DNA from 4 places in the Superficieibacter sp. HKU1 genome. Region 1 is predicted to be linked to each of the others. Evidence: predicted binding sites of a transcription regulator. Region 1 holds the regulator's gene; each other region holds the start of a gene.
The links. Region 1 encodes Fur, which represses iron uptake genes when iron is present. Its sites were predicted from a motif close to ATAATAATGAGAACNACTATCAA; they were not measured.
Positions count from the first base shown of each region.

Region 2: a site for Fur is predicted at 784-806, ahead of P0H77_RS19775 (TonB-dependent siderophore receptor). Genes of this name have one in related genera too.
Region 3: a site for Fur is predicted at 863-885, ahead of P0H77_RS15270 (Nramp family divalent metal transporter). Genes of this name have one in related genera too.
Region 4: a site for Fur is predicted at 1,383-1,405, ahead of P0H77_RS06850 (TonB-dependent siderophore receptor). Genes of this name have one in related genera too.

Region 1 covers NZ_CP119754.1:1,557,339-1,559,546, forward strand. Annotated here, with positions in the region: gene chiP (chitoporin) at 1-91, shown strand, start outside; gene P0H77_RS07495 (helix-turn-helix domain-containing protein) at 139-750, opposite strand; gene fur (ferric iron uptake transcriptional regulator) at 907-1,359, opposite strand; gene fldA (flavodoxin FldA) at 1,648-2,178, opposite strand.
Region 2 covers NZ_CP119754.1:4,155,503-4,157,710, forward strand. Annotated here, with positions in the region: gene P0H77_RS19770 (MBL fold metallo-hydrolase) at 1-494, opposite strand, end outside; gene P0H77_RS19775 (TonB-dependent siderophore receptor) at 874-2,208, shown strand, end outside.
Region 3 covers NZ_CP119754.1:3,196,735-3,198,942, forward strand. Annotated here, with positions in the region: gene P0H77_RS15270 (Nramp family divalent metal transporter) at 1-823, opposite strand, end outside; gene nupC (nucleoside permease NupC) at 1,173-2,208, shown strand, end outside.
Region 4 covers NZ_CP119754.1:1,420,853-1,423,060, forward strand. Annotated here, with positions in the region: gene P0H77_RS06850 (TonB-dependent siderophore receptor) at 1-1,288, opposite strand, end outside; gene P0H77_RS06855 (alpha/beta hydrolase-fold protein) at 1,443-2,208, shown strand, end outside.

The sequences.
Region 1 (2,208 bases):
CATCCCGAGTTACGGTGGCGGATACGGCAACATCTTCCAGGATGAGCGCGATGTGAAATTTATGGTTATCGCGCCATTTACTATCTTCTGATGCAGACAGCCGTCTTCCAACCCGGCCGCGCAAGCGAGCCGGGTTTTTTAACGAATATCAGGAAGATAGTTGATTCGAATAAGCTTGCCTTTATTAATTTCAATCGCGTTTTGCTGGCGCAAAAAGGCCATTGATTTCATGACGATACTCCGCGATAAGTTCGTCGACTTAACCACGAAATCGGCCACATTCGTACCGGCGCGGATCGTTGGTTCAAGCCGATCAAGAAGCAAAATTGCCCCCTGGACCGTCACCAGACTATTGTAACCAAACAGCCATTCTTCCCGCTGGTATTGCCACGTAATCTGCGTCAGCAAGAGGGTATACATCTGCTGGTGGGCCTGCTGCTGCGCAATCTGAGTAAAGAAAGCATCATGGCTGACCAGTTGATAGTCACAATCACTCTCTGCGCGAATGGTGACAAACTGTTGCGCCGTACCGGGCAGGATCAGACCGACGATGCCGGGAGCCTGTGAGCGGGTCATCAGCAGCTCATCACGGCGGCGCAACAGCGAATAATCACCGTAATAGATCAAACAAATCTTATCTGTCTGAAAGGTCAGGTGGTTGTAACGCGGTAAACGACGTTTGTTAGCGCCATCATCGAAAATAGTCAGAATATGGGCAAGCGCCTTCTGGTGGGGGGCGTATTGCGGCATGACGCGATCCTTGTCAACTTCATGGTCTACAGGCGTAACGCCTGAAAGCGGGCATACTAGCCAACCGCAGATATAAAAAGTATTGATGAAATCTGAATATACGGGCAGGGCGGGGAATAAAAAAAAGCCAGCCGGGGAGGCTGGCTTGTGATGCGGTTACTTGCTCACGCCTTCATGGGCGTTATCGTCTTCACGGCAGTCGCCTTCAGCGCAATGACCATACAGATAAAGGCTATGGTTAGTGAGACGAATACCGTGTTTAGCGGCTATCTCACGCTGACGGGACTCAATTGAGTCATCGCTGAACTCAATCACTTTGCCGCAGTCGAGGCAAATCAGGTGATCGTGGTGATGCTGCTGGGTCAGTTCGAAAACGGACTTTCCGCCCTCAAAATTGTGGCGGGTAACAATGCCAGCATCGTCAAACTGGTTCAGAACGCGGTAGACGGTGGCGAGGCCAATCTCTTCGCCCATGTCAATGAGGCGTTTGTATAAATCTTCCGCGCTGACATGATGATTGTCAGGTCCCTGAAGCACTTCCAGGATTTTCAACCGGGGAAGCGTGACTTTCAGGCCTGCTTTCTTTAATGCGGTATTATTGTCAGTCATGCGGAATCTGTCCTGTTGCTATAAGATTCACTCCCCACAGGGAAGTATTTACAGAGAGTGCATCGCTCATAATGCCTCTCATTATAGAACTGCCATGCCTGATTGAAAACTGCAAGTATCAGACAAAGTTAGCGTTTAAAGCGAGGGCGGCCCGTAAAACGGTGCTGACCTCGTTAAATCAGTGGCTATTGTACAGATGTGTACTGAAAAGTTAAAAAATTGTAGCAATTATTTTGATTGCTTATATCTATCAGTATGACGCCACCGGAAGGTCGCGTCATATCAGCATCAGGCGTTGATGATATCGCTCAGGTGCAGTTCGTCAGAGATCTGCTTCACCCACTGCTCTACGCGCTCTGCGGTCAGTTCAGGCTGACGGTCTTCGTCAATGGCCAGGCCGACAAAGTGATCGTCATCAACCAGGCCTTTTGACGCTTCAAAGTGATAACCTGCCGTTGGCCAGTGACCCACAATCGTTGCGCCGCGCGGTTCAATGATATCGCGAATGGTGCCTAACGCATCACAGAAGTACTCGGCATAATCTTCCTGATCGCCGCAGCCAAACAGTGCTACCAGCTTACCGTTGAAGTCTACCTCTTCCAGGGTCGGAAAGAAGTCGTCCCAGTCACATTGTGCTTCACCGTAGTACCAGGTAGGGATGCCCAGCAGCAGAATATCGTAGCCCGCGAGATCTTCTTTGCTGCTTTTGGCAATGTCATGCACATCGGCGACATCCTTACCTAGCTGCTTTTGAATCATCTTCGCGATATTTTCGGTGTTGCCGGTATCGCTGCCGAAAAAGATGCCTGTGATTGCCATGAGTAAAATAACCTCTTGATACTTATTGAT
Region 2 (2,208 bases), 2.3 Mb from region 1:
ATGCTGACGCCAGTCGCCAGCGTCAGGGTGTCGCCTTCCCAGAGTGTGATCCAGGGACTGTCACGCATGATCCACTCGCTATCGCTGGCATGAAGATAAATCGGCGCATGAAACTCGGCAGCCCAATCCTGCATGGTGGTATAGTAATGCGGATGGGAGATAGCAATAGCCTTTAGTCCGCCCAGTGCAGAAATTAACGTTTTTGTGGCATCGTCGAGATTAGCAATACAGTCCCAGAGAATATTTCCCTCCGGGGTTCTCAGAATAAAAGCGCGCTGATTAATGGCAAAATTGGGTACGGTTTTGAGGCTGAGGAGATAAGGCTCGTGCTTTTGCCATTTATTAGAGTGTGAAGCGCTTAAACGGTCTACACCGATCCATGCCTGTCCTGTCACCGGTACAAACTGACGCTCATCTTCACAAATTTTGCACTGTGCTGGTGAGGCATCGGTGGCTTCGAAAGAGGTGCCGCAGGCTTTACATAGCATAATCATTTACTTGCTCTCTCTGGTCAGGTAGTGCGTCTCAAAAATTGTGCTAAGTCAGCGGGTTCTTCAGACGAATAAGACAGATCGGCCTCGTTAAAACCGCCTCAACCTCCGTCAACAGGACCACAAATATCCTTAGCCTTTTGGATTTATCGTTACCGAACCATAGACCATAAACACGTGAGTTGATCCTGACGATCCTTTATATGCACCCTGACCGCCGCTAAAGCGACAGGTCCCTGCAGTGAATTCCCAGGTCTTAAAACAGGAATAACAATAACAGCCACTACCAAATATGATAATGATAATCATTATTTTATTGCAAATAAAAATCATTACCAATAAATTATTTTGCGCAAATTTTAAAGGGTAAGTGGCTACTATGATGATAAAAAATGCGTATCGATTATCGCTTCTGGGTACCGTGATGGCAGGTAATCTTGTCGTACCGTTGGCAAATGCTAACGACGTAGATACGACGGTAAATCAGGAAACAGTAAAAACGCACGTGGATCAAAAGAGTGAAAAACTGGCGACCAACGTGCAGGAAGAAAACAGTAGTGAAACAATGGTAGTAACGGCCAAAGAGCAGACGTTACAGGCGCCTGGCGTCTCGATCATTGACAGCGAAGCTATCAAAAAAAATCCAGTTCAGCGTGACGTTTCTGAAATTATCCGCACCATGCCAGGTGTGAATCTCACCGGGAATTCCAACAGCGGCCAGCGCGGTAATAATCGCCAGATTGATATCCGGGGTATGGGTCCGGAGAACACCTTGATCCTGATCGATGGTATGCCTGTATCCAGTCGTAACTCGGTGCGCTATGGCTGGAGCGATGAACGAGATACACGAGGTGATACCAACTGGGTACCGCCAGAAATGATTGACCGCATCGAGGTCATTCGCGGCCCGGCGGCGGCGATGTACGGCAGCGGCGCTATGGGTGGTGTCGTCAATATTATTACCAAACCTGCGACGGATGAGTGGCACGGCAACCTCAACACCTATTACAACGTTCCCCAGCATAAATCCGAAGGCAGCACCAAACGCTACAACGGCAGTTTAAGCGGTGCGCTGGCTGATAATTTGACCCTGCGGCTCTACGGCAACTGGAATAAAACGCAGGCAGATGCTCAGGACATCAATGAAAGCCATACCACACCGCGTATTGGCACCTATGCGGGGACTTATCCTTCGGGCCGTGAAGGCTTTATTAATAAAGACATTAATTCAGCCCTGCGCTGGGAATTTATGCCGATGCAGGCGCTGGAACTGGGCGCAGGCTACAGCCGTCAGGGAAACCTGTATGCTGGCGATACGCAAAATACCAACAGTAATGCGCTGGTGAAAAAATATTATGGTAAAGAAACCAACGTGCTTTACCGCCAGACGCTCAATCTGAAATATACCGGCGCATGGGACAGCGGCGTCACCACCAATAACTACATTCAGTTTGAAAAAACACGAAATTCTCGTCTTAATGAAGGTCTCTCCGGCGGAATAGCGGGAATTTTTAGCCCTGGCAATGAAGGGTTTTCGACCATTTCACTCTACGACACCAACCTGCATTCAGAAGTCAATATTCCGGTTGATCTGTGGGTTAATCAGACCCTGACGTTTGGCGGGGAATTTAATCACCAGGCAATGAAAGATCCGGCTTCCAATACTGAATCCACCAGCGGAGGCGGCTCGGTTAATGGAATTGGTGATACCGGACGA
Region 3 (2,208 bases), 1.6 Mb from region 1:
CCTCTTCCAGATCCGCAATTCCGGTGTGGCCGTTGAAGTGAAACGCTGCCGCCGCGGTTGCCATCATCGCCAGGTTAACGAATCCGGCAATGGTCATCGCAAACGCCACGTCCCAGCGGGTCGCGGAGTAGCGCTCTTTACGCGTACCGGCGTGTTGGTTCTGGGTCAGAGAAGAGTGCAGATAAATAACGTGAGGCATGATAGTCGCCCCCAATACACCTGCCGCCAGGAATACCGCATCTGTTCCCGGCAGCGAAGGAATAATCATGCCGCGCGTCAGGGCCGCCATTTCCGGGCGCGAAAATATCAGTTCAACAATATAGGCTGCCGCAACAAACAGCAGCAGTCCACCGATCACCACTTCCAGCGGTTTTTGCCCGCGGCGCTGGAGCATCAGGATCAAAAAAGTCGCGATCCCGGTCAGCACCGCACCCTGTAACAGCGAAACGCCTAACAGCATTTTGAAACCAATCGCGGCGCCAATAAATTCCGCCAGATCGGTCGCCATGGCGATGATTTCCGCCTGCACCCAGTAAAACCAGACCAGCGGACGCGGATAGTGATCGCGGATTTGTTCCGCCAGGTTTTTGCCGGTAGCGATACCCAGTTTGGCAGAAAGCACCTGGATCAGCATCGCCATCAGGTTCGCCCACACCACCACCCACAGCAGCTGATAGCCGAAACTCGCCCCTGCCTGAATGTTGGTAGCAAAGTTGCCCGGATCGATATAGCCAATAGCGGCAATGAATGCTGGCCCCATTAGCGCCAGTCTTAGCCTGCGCGCGGCCCTACCAGTAGTACTCTCAACGCGACTGTTGCTCATTCTTTGCCTCTAAATATAGCCTTTGCTATGTTTCATGCTATCAAAATGAGAATGATTATCAAGATCATTTATAAAGTTGAAATTGATTTCTCTGATAGGCGGAAACAATAGCCGGGCTGGATGTCTGGTGGAATGGTATTTGTTTTAGTTATCGGTGCTAATGTTAACAGAGTAGTACATCAGCGCAACATTTCACCCTTTCCGGTGACATAATTAAAATGTCTGGTAGATCACCTTTTTTGAGATTGCTCACAGGAACTTACTATATTGCGGGTTTGATCTCGTTTTCTTTGGTGTTGTTACATAGAATGTGCACGAAAACTAAACCTGCCTCATATTCGGAGCAAATATGTCCGCCGTTCTGCACTTTATCCTGGCGTTAGTCGTTGTTGCGCTGCTCGCTCTGCTGGTCAGCAGCGACCGTAAAAAAATTCGCATTCGCTATGTCGTTCAACTTCTGGTGATTGAAGTTTTACTGGCCTGGTTCTTCCTTAACTCGGATATTGGCCTGGGTTTTGTGAAAGGCTTCTCCGAAATGTTCGAAAAGCTTCTTGGCTTTGCGAACGAAGGGACTAACTTTGTCTTCGGCAAAATGAATGATGAAGGTCTGGCATTCTTCTTCCTGAAAGTGCTGTGCCCTATCGTCTTTATCTCCGCGCTGATCGGTATTTTGCAGCATATCCGTGTGCTGCCGGTGGTGATTCGTGCGATTGGTTTCCTGCTTTCCAAAGTCAACGGCATGGGCAAGCTGGAATCCTTTAACGCCGTCAGCTCATTGATTCTGGGACAGTCCGAGAACTTTATCGCCTATAAAGATATCCTCGGCAAGATGTCGCGTAACCGCATGTACACCATGGCGGCAACGGCAATGTCTACGGTATCCATGTCTATCGTCGGTGCGTATATGACCATGCTTGAACCTAAGTATGTCGTCGCCGCGCTGGTGCTCAACATGTTCAGTACCTTTATTGTTCTGTCGCTGATCAACCCTTACCGTGTTGACGCGCATGAAGAAAATATCCAGATGTCCAACCTGCACGAAGGCCAGAGCTTCTTCGAAATGCTGGGTGAATACATTCTGGCAGGGTTTAAAGTGGCCATTATCGTTGCGGCGATGCTGATTGGCTTTATCGCCCTCATTGCTGCGCTGAATGCCCTGTTCGCCACCGTCACCGGCTGGTTCGGCCATAGCGTTTCCTTCCAGGAAATCCTCGGCTATATCTTCTACCCGGTTGCCTGGGTGATGGGTGTTCCGGCACACGAAGCGTTGCAGGTCGGTAGCATCATGGCGACTAAACTGGTCTCGAACGAATTCGTGGCAATGCTGGATCTGCAGAAAGTGGCCGCTACGTTGTCGCCGCGTTCGCAGGGCATTATCTCCGTCT
Region 4 (2,208 bases), 140 kb from region 1:
CCCCCATCTGATCGAGATTCTGCTGCTCGTTGGTCATGGTGGCAAAGGTACTTTCATCAACGTTGACGCCATACACCGGCTGCGTCCAGTCCAGATCGTACTGGCTACCGGCACCGCGTCCCAGATACTGCTTATCGTGGCTGGATTTATAATCAAGCCCGCCGAGCAGGGTATGGTCGAGCATCCCGGTCGCCAGATGCGCTTCAAGCTGGTTATCAAGACCGAATTCATTGGTTTCGCGCTCTTCGTGCTGCGCGCGACGGGTTAGCAGCGTGCTGTTGGCCGCGCTATTGGCATACACCAGATAGCGATACTTCTGTTTGATAGTGGCGTAACGGGCATTCTGGCGGAAGGTGAAAACATCGTTGAACTGATGCTCGAATTCATAACCTGCCATCGTCTGTTCGCGCCAGGACTGATCGTAGTTCGGATCGCTGACGTTAAAATCCCACGGAATATACTGGCCATTGGCGCTGACCACCGTGCCGTAATACGGCAGGAAGTTACGGTAACCGGCATCGGGATCTTTCTGGTAGCTGGTCAGCAGGGTAAAGCGGGTCTGATCGTTGGGAAACCAGGTGATCGCCGGGGCAATCGCCATCCGCGTTTCTTTATAATCTTCCACCTGATTATGCTGCGTGCGGGCGATACCGTTCAGGCGGTACAGCACCCGTCCGTCATCGCTCAGCGGGCCGCCGAAATCAAACGCGCCTTCCGCCAGATCGTGATTGCCGGTGCGAAACTGCACTTCATGAACCGCCTCGCTGGTGGGACGCTTGCTGGTCATGCTAATCAGGCCGCCAGGGTTAACCTGCCCGAACAGCACGGAGGCCGGGCCGCGCACCAGTTCCACCCGCTCCAGCAGCCACGGATCGACGGTGCCGGTTTGCGATGAGGCGGTGGCCCCGAAGCTCAGGCCGTCGAGGAATTTCGGCACGTAGCTAAAACCGCGCACGAACACTTCATCGTTACGGTTGGAGCTGCCGCGATATTCGGTAAACACGCCGGGCGTGTAGCGCAGCGCTTGCGACACGGACGTGACATCCAGCGCGTCCATCTGATCGCGCGTGACAACGGAGACCGACTGCGGCGTTTTGACCAGATCCGCCGGGGTTTTGGTCGCCGACAGCGTTCTGGTCGCTACCATCCCTTTCAGCGGCGCGGTGGGATCTTCACTGTTTCCCTGCGTGACGACCATGGTTTCCTCGGCAGCCAGCGCCTGATGGCTGACGGCTGCGGCGGCTATACTCATTAACCAGAGATGCATTATCTTATTATTTTTTAACATGTTTTAAATAAAACCCCGTGAACGATGCCATAAAAAAATCCCGCATTGATGACGTCAATACCGGAACATGAAAACGTAAATGGCGCTAATGATATTGCAAATTGTTATCATTTGCATTAGCGTTGTTACAAATTTCATCAGGAAGATTGCGGTAATGAAAATGGCGTGGAGTGGGGTGTTAATCGGGCTGAGCGCGACGCCTGCGCTTGCCGCGAATTGTGATTCCATGTCGGTGCAGGGTGAACAGCAGGGCAAATTTGACGCCAGCGGCGAAATTTGTTTTCTGCTCCCGGCGCTGGGTGAAAATTATGTTTCCGCGACGTTGAGCGGCGTGACCGATGCGCGTCTTCTTGACCGGAATAACCGCCGTTTGCGCACGTTGCTGGAAGGGGAGCCGGGCGACAGTGAACAAACGCTCTTATTTTCTCTGCCGCTGAATCAGCCATCCTCGCTGATGTTACATGGCGAAGAGGGGACACGCTGGCGCTTTAGCTGGCGGATCAAAGAAACCGCTTCCCTTGCCAGAACGCAGGTACTGGATCCGGTCAGCCCGCTGTTGCAGCAGCTGGCCCGTGAACTTCAGGCGGGTGGCTCTACCGAGGCATTCTGGCAGGCCCGTCGCCAGCAGGGAACGCCGCTGGTTGAGCCTGTCGATGCCACCCATAAGCGGGTGACTTTCCTGTGGCGCGGCGCACGGAATAACGTATTTATTCTCGGCTCGCCTGCGGGCGATCACGATCCGCTTTTCCGCCTCGGCGATTCCGATGTCTGGTTCCGCAGCTATGTCGTGCCTGCCGATACGCTGATGCAGTACAAACTGGCCCCGGACGTGCCGGTGGTGCAGGGAACGGCGCGCGATCAGCGCCGGGCGATCCTGGTCAGCGCCCAGGCCGATCCGCTGAATCCGTCCACCTTAACCA